Regions from separate parts of the Micromonospora sp. NPDC002717 genome, predicted to be linked through region 3. Evidence: riboswitches for the same ligand, from Rfam matches in the RefSeq annotation. Region 3 holds a riboswitch; each other region holds the start of a gene.

The links. Region 3 has a riboswitch for cyclic di-AMP ahead of ABT006_RS14775 (C39 family peptidase). Riboswitches for the same ligand answer to the same signal wherever they lie in the genome.
Region 1: another riboswitch for cyclic di-AMP. It lies ahead of ABT006_RS00770 (coiled-coil domain-containing protein); the one in region 3 lies ahead of ABT006_RS14775 (C39 family peptidase).
Region 2: another riboswitch for cyclic di-AMP. It lies ahead of ABT006_RS18065 (coiled-coil domain-containing protein); the one in region 3 lies ahead of ABT006_RS14775 (C39 family peptidase).
Region 4: another riboswitch for cyclic di-AMP. It lies ahead of ABT006_RS35060 (C40 family peptidase); the one in region 3 lies ahead of ABT006_RS14775 (C39 family peptidase).

The regions. Positions count from the first base shown of each region.
Region 1 is NZ_JBEOVW010000001.1:147,882-152,113, reverse strand. Features, by position in the region: gene ABT006_RS00775 (carbonic anhydrase) at 111-899, shown strand; gene ABT006_RS00770 (coiled-coil domain-containing protein) at 1,090-2,109, opposite strand; cyclic di-AMP (ydaO/yuaA leader) riboswitch at 2,113-2,244, opposite strand; gene ABT006_RS00765 (YibE/F family protein) at 2,411-3,763, opposite strand; gene ABT006_RS00760 (hypothetical protein) at 4,182-4,232, shown strand, end outside.
Region 2 is NZ_JBEOVW010000011.1:25,422-29,653, forward strand. Features, by position in the region: gene ABT006_RS18055 (STAS domain-containing protein) at 1-261, shown strand, start outside; gene ABT006_RS18060 (SRPBCC family protein) at 538-1,005, shown strand; gene ABT006_RS18065 (coiled-coil domain-containing protein) at 1,107-2,168, opposite strand; cyclic di-AMP (ydaO/yuaA leader) riboswitch at 2,182-2,313, opposite strand; gene ABT006_RS18070 (cation diffusion facilitator family transporter) at 2,467-3,384, opposite strand; gene ABT006_RS18075 (HelD family protein) at 3,495-4,232, opposite strand, start outside.
Region 3 is NZ_JBEOVW010000008.1:206,138-210,369, forward strand. Features, by position in the region: gene ABT006_RS14765 (CDP-glycerol glycerophosphotransferase family protein) at 1-60, shown strand, start outside; gene ABT006_RS14770 (alpha/beta fold hydrolase) at 80-823, opposite strand; gene ABT006_RS14775 (C39 family peptidase) at 932-1,777, opposite strand; cyclic di-AMP (ydaO/yuaA leader) riboswitch at 1,998-2,139, opposite strand; gene ABT006_RS14780 (hypothetical protein) at 2,428-3,186, opposite strand; gene ABT006_RS14785 (hypothetical protein) at 3,404-3,808, opposite strand; gene ABT006_RS14790 (acyltransferase family protein) at 3,987-4,232, opposite strand, start outside.
Region 4 is NZ_JBEOVW010000001.1:597,673-601,904, reverse strand. Features, by position in the region: gene ABT006_RS02980 (N-acetylmuramoyl-L-alanine amidase) at 44-2,065, opposite strand; cyclic di-AMP (ydaO/yuaA leader) riboswitch at 2,306-2,442, shown strand; gene ABT006_RS35060 (C40 family peptidase) at 2,455-3,504, shown strand; gene dcd (dCTP deaminase) at 3,557-4,135, opposite strand; gene ABT006_RS02960 (pyridoxamine 5'-phosphate oxidase family protein) at 4,214-4,232, shown strand, end outside.

The sequences.
Region 1 (4,232 bases), on a different contig from region 3:
TATCACGCATCCCTTGACGTACCTTCGAGTGCGTGTGACCGTGGGGACTGCCCGCGTCCAGCGTCGGCCGGGATGACCAGGTCGTTCACGTGAGGGACGAGGTGAGGGAGATGAATCGTCCCGGATCTCCCGGCGCGCAGCCGGGCCCGGAGCGGAAGCCGTCGGAGCCGGCACCGGGGGGCTCGACCGCCGTGCGGGACGCGCTCCCCACTCCCGGCGACCCGGAGCAGGCGTTCGCCGAGTTGCAGGCCGGCAACCACCGGTTCGTCACCGGCACTCCACGCCACCCCAACCAGGACGCCGGGCATCGTGCCGCGGTCGCGGACGGGCAGCACCCGTTCGCGGTGATCGTCGGCTGCTCCGACTCCCGGCTCGCCGCGGAGATCATCTTCGACCGCGGCCTCGGCGACCTCTTCGTGGTGCGCACCGCCGGACACACGGTCGGCCCCGAGGTGCTGGGCAGCGTCGAGTACGCCGTGACGGTCCTGCGCACGCCGCTGGTGGTGGTCCTCGGGCACGACTCCTGCGGGGCCGTCCAGGCGGCCCGTGCGGCGGACGCCACCGGCGCGCCCCCGGCTGGGCACCTGCGCGCCGTGGTGGACGCCGTGGTGCCCAGCCTGCGCCGCGCCGCCGCCGAGGGCGTGGACGACATCGACCGGATCGTCGACATCCACATCGCGCAGACCGTCGAGGCGATGCTGGACAGGTCGGCCGTACTCGCCGCCGAGGTTGCCGCCGGGCGCTGCGCCGTCGTGGGCATGTCATACCGGCTGGCCGCCGGCGAGGCGCGGGCGGTCACCGCCGTGCCGACCGGCGAGCCGCGGGGGGTCGCCGCCGCGCCCACCGGGCCGGGCGCGGTCGACGGGGCACAGCCGGCCGCCAGCGCCGCCCTCGCCTGACCGGTTCCCACGCTCGCCCGGCCCGGCCCGGACGCCCGACGACGCCCGGCGACGAGGGCCACAGGCGTCGGCAGGGCCACGGGCGGCGACCACAGGCCGTGGACGCCAGCAGGGTCACGGACGCCGACACGGCGACAGACGCCGACAGGGCCGCCCCGCGACTGCGGGGCGGCCCTGTCGTTGGCTGCCGTCAGAGCAGCGACACGTGCACGTGGTCCGTATGGTTCGACGGGCCGCTGTAGGACTTCCAGCCGGTCGCCGGGAACCAGATCTGCCGGTTCCAGATCACGTAGTAGATGCCGAGCCGGTCGGCGTTACGGACCAGGAACGCGGTCAGGTTGTTGCCGTACATGTAGGTGTCGTCGTTGTGCCAGGGGGAGAAGCCACTCCTCTGCAGCGACCAGTCGCAGGCCCGGCCCTTCGGATGCTCGTACGGCCCGCCGGAGCGGTAACAGCCGACGAAGCGGTTGAAGCCGGCCCGCTTGACCTCCTTGTACATGTGCAGCGTGCGCGCGGTGATGCAGCCGGAGGTGGTGGGGTCGTCCTCGGTGCAGGACAGGGGCTTCCAGTCGCCGTCGGCAGTACGACCCGGTGCCATCCGGGCCACCGGCGAGGTGGCGACCACCTTGCCGCTGGTCAGCCCCCTGCCGCCGACCAGTGCGAGCGCCTTCTCCGCCTCGCGCTTGCCGCGGGCCATCTCGTTGGTCAGCTTCGTCTGCTCGCGAACCTCGGCGTCGAGCGCCAGCTTGGCCTGCTCGGCGCGGTTCTTGACCGCGTTCACCTCGGCGAGTTTCTTGGAGTTGACCAGGTTCAGCTCGTCGAGGGCGGCGGCGCGCTTGACGAACGAGTCGGGGCTGGCGGTGTCCAGCAGCATCGACACCGCGCCGATCCGCCCGGTCCGGTAGGACTGGGCGGCGATCTGGCTCACCTGCGGGGCCAGCGCTGCCAGGTCGGCCTGCGCCCGGTCGACCTCCAGGGCCAGTTCCAGTTGGCGCTTCTTCGACTTCGCGAGCTTCGCCTTGGCCTGGACGTAGTTGCGGTTCCGCGTCTCGATCAGGTCGTTGAGCAGCTTGGGCTCGTCGTCCCCGTGGCCGGAGGGCTGGGGCGGTGGGGTGGGTGCGGCCGCCGCCGGGAGGGGCCCGGCGAAGACGGCCAGGGCGGCGATCACGGCCACCACAGGTGTCAACCAGCGGCGTAGGGGTGCCGTCACATTTTTCCCTTCCGTCGACCGCCGACCGGGTTAGCTGACGGGTTCGGGGCGGAAGTGGCCCCTACCGCTGTCGCGGATTCACCCCACGTACCTGGGTCCCCGGCTCGCCTGGCGGCGATTGGGCGGCGGCACCGCAGGCGCCGCTGCGCGCCTTCGGCGGTGACCGGCAGCGAGGTTACCCGAGAGCCCTGCCGGGGATCTACGTCCCTAAGCCGACTAAATGCGTTATTTCGTAACGGCGGAGGGTGAGCAGTGACGCGTTTATCAGGCGGGACGTCCTGATCGGTCACGCTGAGGAGTTTCACCATGCGGTGTCCGTGCTCCCGTCGCGGTCGGGCCACCCGGCGGGGGCTGCGGAGGCGGTGTTTCCGGCGCGCGGCCCGCTGAGGGCCTCCAGCGCCTCGGACCGGTCGGCCGCCGGTCGGGGAGCAGGCGGGGTCGGCGGTGCGCCGCGGTCGGCTGACTCGCCGCCGCGCCGGCCGGCCGTGGTCACCACGGCCGCGAGCCCGGTGGTCAGCGGCACGGCGGCGATCAGGCCCAGGGTGGCGACCGCGCTGCGGACGATCTCCTGGGCCAGGAACTCGCTGGTCAGGATCTGGCTCACCGCCCGGGAGTCGGCGGTCAGCAGGAGCAGCACCGGCAGCGAGGCCCCGGCGTACGCCAGCACGATGGTGTTCACCGTCGAGGCGATGTGCGCGCGACCGACCCGGGTGGCCGCCCGGTACAGCTGCATCCGGGACAGCCCCGGGTTGGCGTGCGCCAGCTCGGTGACCGTCGCGGCCTGCGTCACGGTGACGTCGTCGAGCACGCCGAGCGAGCCGATGATGATCCCGGCGAGCAGCAGGCCGTGCAGGTCGACGTCGGCCTGGAACATCGACAGCGTGGTGGCGTCCTCGGTGCCGAACCCGGTCAGGTGGGTCGCCGCGGTGGCGATCGTGCCGAGCACGCCCGTCAGCACCAGGCTGCCCAGCGTGCCGAGCACGGCGACCGAGGTCTGCGCGGTCACCCCGTGCGTCAGGTAGAGCACCACGAACATGATCAGTGCCGCGCCGACGACCGCGACCAGCAGCGGTGGGCTGCCGGCGCTGATGCCGGGCAGCACGAAGGTCAGCAGGATGGCGAAGCTCGCCGCCAGGCCGGCCAGCGCCGCGAGCCCCCGCCACCGCCCGAACGCGACGATCGCGGCGGCGAAGAGCACCACCAACCAGAGCAGCGGCTTGCCGCGCTGGTGCTCGGCGATGTTGTAGGCGCTCGCCGAGGGGTCGGCGGGATCGGTGAGCTGGACCAGGATGATCTCGTCGCCGACCGCGACCGTCGGCGCCCCCGGCCCTGCCGGTACGGGCGTCTCCACCTGCTGGCCGGCGTCGGGGCCGTCGTCGACGCGTACGGTCACGGTGCCGCAGGGGCCCTCCGCGGCGCCCGGGGCGCCCTCCGGCGTCTCCGGGGTGGGCGGGCACGGCTCCGTCACCACCCGGGTCACCGTGCCGTGGTGGCGGGGCGGATCGGTGCCGGGCGCGGCGTCCGGGGCGTCCCACGGCCAGAGCAGCAGGGCCGCGATCAGGGTGGCGACGAAGAGGGGCACCACCGTCGCGACGAGGATCCGTCGCACCCCCGGCGGTGCGGACGGTGCGGGACGGGTGTGGTCGGCGCCCATCGAGTGTCTCCCAACGAATCCAGGGCGGGGTACGTGCCGGCGGGCCGGTCGGTTCGGCGTGCCCGGGTGGCCGCCGCGGCGGATCGCCCTGTGGTGTCGGGCCGGTCACGCACCGCGACGGCCCGGCCCGGCCGGTCGCGGTCGCTCGATACCGCCGCCCGGTCGGGGCAGCGGTGCGGGCGGCGCGGAGTGCGGAGGGCCACCGGCCGAATGGTAGCCATCCCGACATCCGGGCGCAGGTCGTGAGGGCTGGTGTCGGCCGCGGGCCGTCCCGTCCGGCGACCGCTGGTCGCCGCCCGGTCACCGCGGGTCGACCGCCCCGTCGTGGCCGACACGGCGGTCTCGTCCGGGGTGGATTCGCCGCCGGGTGCGCCGGTCGCCCCCAGACGCGCCGGCCCCGGGGGCTACCGTGGTCGGTGTGCGGGCGGCGGCGACAGTGACGGCGGGGCGATGGGTCCGGCTGCTGCTG
Region 2 (4,232 bases), on a different contig from region 3:
ATCGCCGAGGTCCTGGCCAAGGGGCACCCCAGCCGGATCGAGCTCAACATGAGGCTCGTCACCTTCATCGACTCCGTCGGTATCAGCGCGATGGTCGCCGGCTTCCAGACCGCCGAGGTGAGCGGCGTCAAGCTCGTCGTCACCGAGCCGAGCCGGTTCGTGCACCGGCAGCTCTGGGTGACCGGCCTGCTCGGCCTCTTCGGCGCCCCCGAGCCCTACTACGCCGGCGCGCCCGCCCCCGAGGTCCTCCCCGGCGCCTGACCCGCCGGCAGGGTCCCGCCGGTGACCCGTTGGCGTCAGTCGTCGCCGAGGCCCGACAGGTCGATGTCGGACGACTCGGTGACCACGCGGATCGCCGTCACGGAGGCGTAGCCGTCGGCCAGCAGGGCCAGGCCGCTGCCCGGCTGCACCTGTCAACGACCGACGGTAGCCGGCGGGCGGGTCGACGGCCGGCATCCGCGCGCGCGGAGCGGCACACCGTTGCCAGCGCGCCGCCGGTGCGCGACGATCGGGCGACGGCGACGGTGGGGAGACGGCGTGCTCAGACGGGATTCCTTCAGCTACACCGTCCAGGCGCGCTGCTCGCTCGCCGACGCCGCGGGGTTGCTCGCGGACCCGGCCCGGCAGCAGGACCTGCACCCGCTGATCGCCCGGGTCCGCCGGGTGTCACCCCGTCGCGGCGCGCGGGCCAGCTACCTCATCACCGACCGGCTGGCCGTCGGGCCGCTGCGCCTGCCGGTCACCTACCGGGCCGACGTCCTGGTCGACGGGCCGGACGAGATCGTCACCGTGGCCCGGCAGTGGCCGGCCACCACGGTGCGCAACCGGACCCGACTGCGGGCCGAGCCGGACGGCGTGGTCCGGATCGACGTCGAGATCACCCTCGCCGCGCCGGTCCCGCTCTTCGGCTACGCCTTCCGCCAGGCGCGCGCCGCCCACCTCGGGCTGGCGGCCCGGCTCGGCGTCGCCCTCGGTGGGCACCCGCCGGAGTCACCGCCCGGCTGAGCCGGGCACCGACACGGCGAAATCCCCGGCCGTCGGCCGGGGAGGTGGCGGTGGGAGCGGTCGGCCCCGGTGACCCGCCCGCGGGTCACCGGGGCCGAACGTCAGTAGACCGACAGGTGCACGTGGTTGGTGTGGTCGCTGGACGGGTCGCCGTTGGCCCCGCTGTACGACTTCCAGCCGCTGCTGGGCAGCCAGATCTGCCTGTACCAGATCACGTAGAGCACGGCGAGCCGGTCGGCGTTCTTGACGAAGTACGCCGCCAGGTTGTTGCCGTACGTCCTGTCGCCGCCGGTGGCGTCGCCGCCGAACCCGCTCTTCTGTGCCGCGAAGTCGCAGGCCCGGCCCTTGGGGTGCTCGCCGGAGCCGCCGGGGCGGTAGCAGGAGACGTAGCGGGTGAAGCCGGCCGCCTTGGCCTGGTTCAGCGCGTGCAGGGTGCGCGGGGTGATGCAGCCGTTGGCGGGGGTGGGGTCGTTGACGCTGCACGACTCGGACGGCCAGGACCCGTCGGAGTTGCGTGGCGCCGGCTTCGCCGTCGCGGTGGAGCTGCCGCCCGGCCCGCCGCCACTTGCCTGCGACCGGTTGGCGACCGTCAGCGCCCGCTCCGCCTGCTCCTTGCGCTTGGCCATCACCGTGACCTGCTTGCGCTGCTCCCGGATCTCGCCGTCCAGGGCGAGCTTGGTGCGGGTGGCCTGGTCGCGGGTCTCCTGGAGCTCGCGGAGCGCCCGGTCCTCGTTGGCGGCCACCGCGTCGAGAGCGGCGGCCCGGTCCATGAAGCCGTCCGGCGAGCTGCTGTTGAGCAGGGCGGAAACCACCCCCAGCCGGCCGGTCCGGTAGGCCACTCCGGCGATCTCGCCGACCTTGCTGTTCCGCTCGGTCAGCTCGCTCTCGGTCGTCTTGAGCTGCGCGGCGAGCTGCTGCTGCCGCTTGACCGACGTGTCCAGCGCCCGCTTGGCGTCCAGGTAGCCCTTGCTGGCGGCTTCGAGCTGGGCCCGCAGGGCGGGCGTGCCGCCCTCCTGGTCCTGGCCGGGGGCTGCGGCGAGCAGGCCGGCCCGGGAGGCGGCCGCCGCGGGGGCGGTGGTGACCGGGGTGACCGCGGCGCCGAGGGCGAGCGTCGCGGCGATCAGGGCCGCCAACCGGGCGGCGCGTCGTCGTACAGGTGCCATCACTGGCATACACGTGTCCTTCCGTCAGCCGCCGACCGGGTTAGCTGACGGGTTCGGGACGGAAGATCCCTACCGCTGACGCGGATGCACCCCACGAACATGGTTCCCCGGTTCGCCCCGCCGGGCGATTAGGCGGCGGCCACCGCCGGCACCGGTGGGTGCCGCCTGGCGGAGGCCGGAGCCGAGCCTACCGGTGTCGGTGTGACTGGTGCAGCGCAGGTGACTGAGGGTGCCTGTCCGCTTACCGTCAAATCCGACATAAGTCAACAATACTCTCCCAGATTTAAGGCTGTGCTCATTACCACTCAACCGACCCGCAGGCCCCGGGAGACGCCCCCGGCTCGATCTGCAACGTCGCGTGCTCGATCTGGAAGTCCTCGTGCAGGGCCGTCCGGGCCGCGGTGAGCACCGCGCCGACCTCCGCGCCCGGCTCCATCGTCAGGTGCGCCGAGGCCACCTCCATCCCGGAGGTCAGCGTCCAGACGTGCAGGTCGTGCACCTCGGCCACGCCGGGCACGGCGGCCAGCCGGTCGTGCACCCTGGTGACCTCGAGGTGCTCCGGCGCGGCCTGCACCAGGATGCGCAGCGCGGCGCGCCCGAGCCGCCAGGTGCGGGGCAGGATGAACATCCCGATCGCCACCGCGACCAGCGGGTCCGCCCACCACCAGTCGGTGACGGCGATCAGCAGGGCCGCGCCGATCACGCCGAGTGAGCCCAGCAGGTCGCCCAGCACCTCCAGGTACGCGCCCTGCATGTTGATGCTCTCCTTCGCCCCGGACCGCAGCAGGGCGAAGGCGGCCACGTTGGCGAGCAGGCCGAGCACGGCGACCGCGAGCATCGGGCCGGCGAGCACCTCCGGCGGGTCGCCGAACCGGCGTGCGGCCTCGACGACCACGTAGACCGCGACGCCGGAGAGCAGCACGGCGTTGGCCAGGGCGGCCAGCACCTCCAGCCGGTAGAGGCCGAAGGTGCGCTGCGGGTCCGCGCCGGCGCGCCGGGTCGCGGTGATCGCCGCGAGCGCCATGCCGATGCCGAGCACGTCGGTGAACATGTGCCCGGCGTCGCTCAGCAGAGCCAGCGAGCCGGTGCGGAAGGCGGCCACCGCCTCCACCACCATCAGGGCGCCGAGCAGCGCGAACGCCGCCCAGAGGCGGCCCCGGTGGCGGTGCGCGGCATTCGCGACCGACCCGTGGTGGTGGTCATGACCTGCACCCACGCGCCCACCTTCCGTCACCCGTCAGGACCCGGTTCAATCTATGCTCACATCGCAATATGTGCAAGTGATTGCCCGGCGGCGGTCGGGACGACTCAGCCGGTCGGGACGACTCAGCCGGTCGGGTCGACGGTGGTCAGCCGCTGGGTGGCCCGCGACAGCGCGACGTAGAGCGTCCGTACGCCCGAACCCGGGTCGGCCCGGATCTCGCCCGGGGCGACCAGGACCACGCCGTCGTACTCCATGCCCTTGGCCTCCAGGCTGGTCACCACCTGCAGGCGCGGCGCGTCAAGCCCGCCCAGCCACCCGGCCACCTCGTCCCGGCGGGGCACCGGGGTGATCACGCCCACGGTGCCCTCCACCTCGGCCAGCAACGCCGTGGCCGCCGTCGCCACGGCGGTCTCCAGCTCCGCCGGCAGCACCACCAGCTCGACCGGGTCGACGCCGGTGGAGCGCACCGCCCTGGGCAGCGGGAGGTCCGGGTGCAGCCGGCGGATCTCGGCCGCCGCCACCGCGAAGATCTCCGCCGAGTTGCGGTAGTTCGTGGTCAGGGTGAAGTGGTGCCTCTTGCGCCGGCCCAGCGCCTGGTCCCGGGCGCGGGCCAGCTCCTCCGGGTCGCCGGTCCACGCCGTCTGCGCCGGGTCGCCCACCACCGTCCACGAGGCCAGCCGTCCGCGCCGGCCGATCATGCGCCACTGCATCGGCGAGACGTCCTGCGACTCGTCGACCACGACGTGCGCGTACTCCCGGTAGTCCTCCGGGCGCTGCCGCGCCGCCTCGCGGGCCGCGCGCTGCCGGTCGGCGAACGTGCTCAGCTCGCGGACCCCGCCGGCCAGCTGGAACGGGTCCCG
Region 3 (4,232 bases):
GTCGGCGGGCCCGGCCTGCCGGTCGAGCCGGACGGGGCGACCCTGTCCGCCACCGCCTGACCGGCCGCCGCCTCGCGGGTCAGCGGTACGGGTCGACCAGCTCCAGGACGGCCTCGGGGGCCTCGACGTGGGCGTTGTGGCCCAGGCCGGGCAGGGTGGCGACCGGCACGCCCAGCTCCTTGAGCTGGGCGTCGGTGACCATCGGGTCGTGCTCGCCGCGGGCCAGCAGCACCGGCACGTCCGTCGCCGCCAGCAGGGTCGGCAGGTCCGGCTCCCCCACCCCGAACGCGGCGGGGTCCATCGCCAGCCGCCAGCGGCCGTCGACCTGCCGCAGCCCGGCCTCGACCACGGGGTGGTCCGGCGCGAGGAGCCCGGTCAGGCCGGCCACCCGCAGGTACCGGCGGGCCGCCTCGTCCCGGCTGGCGAACCAGGTCACCGGTCGGGCGGCCAACTCCCCGGCCTTCGCCAGCTCGGCCGGGGACCAGACGGCCTTGATGCCGAGCCCGACCACGGCGTCGACCGGCAGCCCGGCGCGGCGGGCGGCCAGCGCCAGCCCGACCACGCCGCCGAGGGAGTGCCCCAGCACGACGAGCCGGTCCCCCGCCGCGAGCCCCGCGGCGATCCGGTCGGCCAGCCCGGCGAACGAGTACGCCGGCAGCGGCGGCGACCAGCCGTGGCCGGCGAGGTCCGGCGCCAGCCACCGCCCCGCCCACCGGCGCTCCAGCAGCGGCGCCCAGGGCAGCCACACGTCCCCGGTCGCGCCCATGCCGTGCAGCAGCAGCAGGACGCGCCGGCCGTCCCGGTCACCCGATTCATCGACCATAGGCCGCAGTGTGCCACCCGCCGTACGCCCCGGCGAGGGCCGTGACCCGGAGACGACATCGGGCGCCGGCTCCCGGGGTGGGGAGCCGACGCCCGACGGGTGTCTTTCTCAGGCGGAGTAGCCGCGGGTGGCGGCCCAGTTCGCCAGGGCGATGGTGGACATCCAGTACGACGCGGTCGCCGGGTTCGCCGAGTCGGCGATCTTCACCAGCCGGCCCTCGTCCTGGTAGCCCACGACGGCGATGTAGTGGCCGCCGGGGAACGAGTGCCAGCCGCCGTCGGTGTCCGTGGCGCTGCCGGCGACGTTCACCACGACGCCCCGCCCGTCCGTGATGGCGGCGACGACGTCGGCCTGGAGCTGGTCCATCTGCGCCGGGGTCGCGGCACCGCCCGGGATCATCCGGGTCCGGTACGGGTCACCCTTCACCGTCGCGTTCAGCACCCGGGTGGTGTCCTCGGCCGAGTCGGTGCCCATCTCGTCGGTGCCCAGCTGGGCACCGAGGGCGTCCTGGCTGCGCGCGATGCCGGCGGCGCTGAGGGCGTGCCGGACGGCGGCCGGACCGCAGTTGTAGAAGGTGGTCTGGGCCTGGTAGTCGTAGTCCAGGGACTTCGCCTTCGGCGGCTTCGGCGGCTCCGGCTTGCGGGTCAGGTCCGGGTTCGGGGCGGCGCTGGTGGCGCTGGCCGACGGAGCGGCGCTGGACGCGGCCGGGGCGCCGGTCGACGGGGCCGCCGCGACGCGGGCGTCGCCGCGCGAGGCGACGGTGCCGTCCCGCAGCTCGCTCACGGCCACCGGGGCCTGTGCGGCGGCGGGTGCCTCGTCGGTGCCGGCCAGCAGCGCGCCGGTGCCCGACGCGAGCACGAGCGCCGCGGCCGACGCGGCGGCCACCTGGTACGGACGCTCGGACGTGAGGCGACGGAGCTGTCGCTTGAGGTGGTGCTTCACGGTTTCCTCCACGGGCTCGGGGGGTGAGCGGCCGCCGGTCCGCGCAGGGGGGACCGACCGCGCGGACGGCGTCCGGCGGTGGTGGACCACTCAGGGGATGCGCCCGGGATGCCGGGCGACGGGCGGTGACCGGTGGGTCAGCTCGCGGCGTGCGGTCGGGCGAGCGCGGGCACCGCGGCGCCGTGGAGGCGCCGGAACGACCGAGGGGCGGGTGGGTGCTGCACGGGGATGGAACTCCTTCCGACGCCGCCGACCGGGTTAGCTGACGGATTCGGGCGGGAAGAACGCCCTACCGTGGGCCGTGGCCCGCGGATTCACCCCGATGTTGCACTGGGTCCCCGGCTCGCCTGTTCACGATTAGGCGGGTCGGCGCGGCGTCGCCTCTTGCGATCGGGTACCGCACCGGACGGGCCGACACTACTGGTCGGCCCGCACCCTGCCAACCCGCTCCCACCTGCTTAAACCTTGATCGAGGGACTTTTTTTGCGGTCAGTTCGGCACTGACGTGACTCAATGGGACGACCGTTTCCCGACGCACCTTGCGTCGACAACCGGACGAGCGACGGACATCGGCGCGGAATCGTCGGCGGGAATCGGCCGGGCCGCGCCGGATGACCGGTTCGGCACCGCTATGACCGGCGTCACGAAATTGCCCCGGCGGTTCAGCCCACCCGCGCGGGCCGCCAGCGCGCGGCGAGCGCGGGCCGACGCCCGGCGGACACCGGCCGGGCCGCCGGGAGCCGGCCCGGCCGGAGCCGGACCGCCGCCGCGTACGCCTCCCCGGCCAGCGCCCGCGCCGCCTCGGCGGCCAGGTCGGCGTCCCGCCACGCCAACCGTTCCCGCTCGGCGGCGGCCCGGTGGTCGGCCCGCCTCGCGGCGCGTACCGCCCGGGCCAGCGCGATCTCCTGCTCGACCGGGTGTCGGCGGGGATCCCAGCCGGCCCGGCGGCCGAACACCTCGCGGAGTTGGCGGGTGGAGAGGTCGCCGCGCCAGTGGGCCGCCACCGCCGCCTGGTGCAGCCAGCGCTCGCGGGCGGCGTACTCGGCGGGGGTGCGCGGGGTGCGCGGGGCGGGCAGGGCGGCGGCCCCGGTGAAGCGGCGGGCGGCGGTCTCCGCCTCGTCGTACGCCCGCCAGGCCCGGCCGGCCTCCTCCTGCGCGGCGAGCCAGTCGGCCCGCCGCCGCCGGGCGGTGCGGGCGGCCCGGCCCGCCGCGACGGCCACCTCCTCGGCGTAGCGGCGCAGGTCGGCCGCCTCCGCCTCGGGGTCGACCGCGGGCGGGGCGACCGGCTCGCCGTCGGGACGGACCCGCTCGGGGCGGGCGACCAGCACGGCGAGCACGGTCAGGGCCAGCAGGAGCAGGGCGGACCAGATGGCGACGGCCCGCGGCACCTCGATCAGGAACTGGTAGACGACGGTCTCCATGGTCGGCACCTCACGGGGAGCGAGTGCGGCAGCGGGGCGCACCCGGCGCCCGGATGGCGGGGCGCGGCGGTGCCACGTCCCGCCGCCGGGACGGGTGCGGGTGGTGGAGGGCGGATGACGGGCGCCTTTGCCAACGCCTGCGACAGCGGAAGGTGCCCTTCCTACGCCGTTGCGGCGGGTGCGGTCGCGGGGCGCGTGCCCCGCGGGGCGGTGCGGATCACACGTGCGGCGGGCCCCGGGGGCCGACCGTCCCCGGGGTGTGCCCGGCCGGCGCGGGGACCGGGCCGACGGTGACGGCCCCGGCGGCTGCGCCCGGGTCGGCCGGAGCGGCGGGGTGGCCGGGGCCGGTGGCGGCCCGGTCGGCGGCGACGACGCGGTGGTCGGCGACGACCACGGGCGGGTCGGCGGGTGCCAGCGTGACGGGGAGCGCCGGGGCCGGGGGCGCCCAGGTGTGAGCCGGGGGCGCCCAGGTGTCGGTCGACGGCACTCCGGCCTGGGCCGAGACGGCGGGAAGGGCCCCGGCGCCGACGGCGAACGCGACCGCGACGGCGAGGCCGGTCAGCAGCCGCGCGGCCCACCGCGCCACCCACCACAGGGGACAGGTGAGCGCGACGGCAAGCACGCGACCACGCTACCGCCGATGCCGCCGGTCCGCATCGCCGCCGGGCGTGTCCCGGGTGCGGCGGTCTCGGCGGCCCTCCGGCCCGGTGCTCGGCGCGTCCGGCCGTCCACCCCGGACCAGGGTGGACGGGTGGTCCGGCCGCCCAGGTGGTCGACCTGGGCCGATGGACGCGGGCGTCCTACGCCCGGGGGCGCGGCCGGCCGGCGGTCGCAGGGGACTCGACGTACGCCGGTCGGTGGTCCGCCTCCGGCTCGGCGTGCCGGGGGCGCGGCACGACGCGCCCCCGCGCCCCCGGCACGGCCGGCGGTCGCTGCCGCGCGTCGGCCACACCCTCGACCGGCGGCGTCGGCCGGGCCGGGCGGCGCGGGCCGAGCAGCCGCATCATCGGCGTCTCGACGAAGCGGTGCAACGCTCCGGCGAGGGC
Region 4 (4,232 bases), on a different contig from region 3:
TCGTGCTCGGGAACGGCCTGCGCCGGTCCGGGCGAGCGGTGGGTCAGCGGGGCGCCCCCAGCGCGGAGGGCAGCACGTTCACGTCGTCCAGGTTGACGTACATGACCCGGTGGCCGAACTGGATCTGCACGTACCGGTTCTCGCCGCGGATCACCGTCCAGTCACCCGGCGACGACCCGTCGAACGTGACGGCCCGGTAGTACTCGCCGGGGAGCACCGTGCCGACGGCGTACCGCTGGCCGGCCGAGAGGGTGTACTGGAGCGGGGAGATCGGCTGGTACGGCACGCCGGCCGGGTAGGCGGCCTGCTCCGGGTACGCCCGGCCGTAGACCGGGATGGTGGCCCTGCCGTCCTTCGGGGTCACCACGAAGCCCACGGACCACTTCGCGGTCGGCTTCGAGGCGGGGTTGTGGAACCACGCCTTCTGGCCGAGGTACCAGATCGCGGTCCAGTCCCCCTGCACCTCGGCCAGGGCGTACGTCTGCCCGGCGGAGGCCCGGGCGCCGTGGTCGGAGATGTACATGGTGTTCGGGGTGCCGTCGGGCCGCAGCGCGATGTCGTTGACCAGTGGCGCGTCGTGGCTCGGCGCGCTGTGCAGGATCACCGCGGACGAGCCGCGCAGCGGGCAGGGAGCCACCGGCGGGGGCGGGTTCGGCACGCCGGGCGGCTGCCGGTTGCAGCCGGTGAACTGCGGCTGGTTGGTGGCGAAGTCCGGGTCGATGGTGACCAGCCCCGTGTGCGGCGTGCCGGTCGACGTGAACGGCGCCTTGAGCAGGTCGAAGTAGTGCGACCAGTCCCAGTACGGGCCCGGGTCCCAGTGCATGCCGCGCACGGTCGAGGCGACGGTGCCGGGGACGTTGTCGTGACCGATGATGTGCTGCCGGTCCAACGGGATGTTGTACCGCAGCGCCAGGTGGCGGACCAGCTTGGCGGAGGTGCGGTACATCGCCTCGGTGTACCAGGTGCCGTGCCCCGCGAAGCCCTCGTGCTCCAGGCCGATGGACTTGGCGTTCACGTACCAGTTGCCGGCGTGCCAGCCGACGTTCTTGGTCTTGATGTGCTGGGCGATGTGGCCGTCCACCGAGCGCAGGGTGTAGTGCCAGCCCACCCGCCTCGGGTCCTTGACCAGGTTGACGCTGGGCCCGAAGTAGCCCTCGGTGTCGTGGATGACGATGTACTCGATCTTCTGCTGGGTCGGCCGGTCGGCGAGGTCGTGGTTGCCGTAGTCACCCACGGTCGGGCCGTACTGCGCGTAGGGCGCCGGGATCCACTCGCAGGAGATCGTGTCGGGGCACTCCAGCCCGTCGGGCCGGGCGACCTTGCGCAGGCCCAGCCGGTCCAGCCAGGAGCGTTCCGGCTGCACCGCGCGGGCGGCGAGGGTGACCTGCTGCCCGTCGTCGGTCAGCCGGCTGTCGCCGGCGGCGATGGTGGCGTACACCTCGTTGGCGAAGGCCGCCGCGGCGTCGGCGCTGTCCGCGCCGGAGTAGCGGGCCACCGCGCCGTACCAGGCCGCCGGGTCCGTGTCGGCGCCGACCGGGGCGCCGATCTCCTTCTGGTACGCGGCCAGCAGCGCCGCGCCACCCCGGATGTTGGCCGTGACGTCCGTGCGCAGCGCCTCCTCGCTGGCTCCGGTCAGCCCGGCGGCGGCGTCGAGCGTCCGCAGCGAGGCTTCGGCGGGGGGCTGGGCGGCCGGCGGCTCGTGCGCCCCGGCCAGGGACAGGCGGGAGTCGTCGCCCCGCGGGTCCTCGGTGCCCTCGTCGTGGTGGGTGCCCCCGGGCAGTGCGGCGACGTACTCGGCGTCGGTGAGGTGCATCGGTCCGAAGCCGCCGCTGGTGCTCGGCGTTCCGGCGTTGGTGTCCCAGCGGGACTGCAGGTAGGAGACTCCGAGCAGGACGCTCTCCGGCACGCCGTACTCCGCGGCCGCGGCGGCGTACTGCTGCTGCCGGTCGGTCGTCGGCGCGGCGGCGGCGGTTCCGGCGGCGGTGAGCGGCGTCGCCGCCAGGGCGGCCGCCACGGCGGCGGCCAGCAGGACGCGTCTGCTCCTCGATGTCGCTGACAGGTGCATCAGACCCCCAGGTCGGACGGGCGAATGTGGGGCCACCTTCGCCCCGGGCGCCACCTCCGGTCAATACCTTTCCATGCGTCACTTACTGAAGAAGGAAAATTTCGTCGACCGGAGTTGCGCGCTCCCACCGGTCCGTACGAATACGGTGTGTCACGGTGCGATGGGTTGCGGATCGATAACGACCGTCTCTACTCTGGTCATTCGTCGGCCGGCGACAGTCCGCCCATCCGGGGCGGTAACGGTCCGACACCGCCGAGTCGCTCCCGAGCGAGCCGGGGACCCAGGTACCCCGGGGTGAATCCGCAGCACCTGCGGTAGGGCGTCCCCTTCCCGCCCGAACCCGTCAGCTAACCCGGTAGGCGGTACGGGAAGAAGGAGTACGGAGCCCGGTGGCACACCATGCCCCGCGGCCACCGTCGCCACGGTCGGCACCCGCCGGCCCGACGACGGCTGCGCCGCGCCCACGCTGGTACCGCTGCACCACCGCCCTCGCCGCCCTGGCCGCGTTCGCCGTCGTCCTGACCGGCGGCGCCACGGCGGCCCACGCCGAACCGACGGTCGCCGAGATCGAGCGCCAGATCGACGAGGACTGGAACAAACTCGAACCGATCATCGAACGGCACAACGCCACCCGCCAGGACCTGGCCGCCAAACGCAGGCAGGCCGACGCCCTCGCCAAGCAGATCAAGCCCTTGGAACGGCAGGTCGAGCAGGCGATGGAGGAGGTCAGCGCGCTGGCCGTCCGCGCCTACAAGGGCGAGAACGTCTCCGCCGTCAACGCCCTGCTGGGCAGCCGCTCGCCCGACCAGATGGTCGGCCAACTCGAACTGCTCGACCGGTTCGCCCAGCACCAGCAGCAGGACGTGCGGCAGGTCGCCGAGCTGCGCGACCGGCTGGCCGAGAAGAAGGCCCCGCTCGACGAGATGGTCGTCCAGCTCGGCCGGACGGAGGCCCAGCTCGCCGCGAAGAAGAAGCAGATCAACGCCGAGATCGACCGGCTGCAGAAGCTGCGGCTGCGGATCTACGGCAGCGGCGGCGGCGGTTCGCTGCGCCCCGCCCCCTGCCCGGCCAGCTACCCGGGTGGCGGGGCCGGCACTGCGGTCAAGTTCGCCTGCGCCCAGATCGGCAAGCCCTACGTCTGGGGCGCCGAGGGCCCGAACGCGTACGACTGCTCGGGCCTGATGCTCGCCGCCTGGGCGAAGGCCGGGGTTTCGCTGCCGCACAACGCCGCGCAGCAGCGCCGCGTCACCGCGACCGTCACCCGGGGGCGAGCTGCGCCCGGGAGACCTGGTCTTCTACTACAGCGACCTGCACCACGTCGGCATGTACGTCGGCGGGGGCTGGGTGGTGCACGCCTCCCGAGCCGGGGTGCCGGTGAAGATGAAGAAGGTCGACGACGGCCCGATCCACAGTTACGGCCGCCCCGGCTGAGTGGGTGAGGAACGGGCCCTTCCTGGCGCGGAAGGGCCCGTCCTCACGGCGACTGTCGGGTCAGCGGGTCGGCCAGGTGCGCCAGTGCTGCCAGGAGCGGCTCGGGGTCGGGCCGCGCTGCCCCTGGTAGCGCGAGCCGTAGACGGCCGAGCCGTACGGGTGCTCGGCCGGCGACGAGAGCCGGAAGATGCAGAGCTGACCGATTTTCATGCCCGGCCAGAGGGTGATGGGCAGGTTGGCCACGTTGGACAGCTCCAGCGTCACGTGGCCGGAGAAGCCCGGGTCGATGAAGCCCGCGGTGGAGTGGGTGAGCAGGCCGAGCCGTCCCAGGCTCGACTTGCCCTCCAGCCGCCCGGCGAGCTGGTCGCCGAGGGAGATCACCTCCAGCGTCGAGGCGAGCACGAACTCGCCCGGGTGCAGCACGAACGGCTCGCCCTCGGGCACCTCGACCATCGACGTCAGGTCGTCCTGCTGCATCGCCGGGTCGATGTGGGTGTAGAGATGGTTGTTGAAGACGCGGAAGAGCTTGTCCAGGCGGACGTCGATGCTGGACGGTTGCACCAGCGTGGGCTCGAACGGCTCCAGCGCGAGCGTGCCCGCCTTGATCTCGGAGACCAGGTCGCGGTCGGAGAGCAGCATCGCACCACCTTAGCGAGCGATGTGCGTGACCTGCGTGTCGGACTACCTGTTCGTACACGTGTTCGATAGAATGTCGGCATGGCTTCCTGGTCCGAAT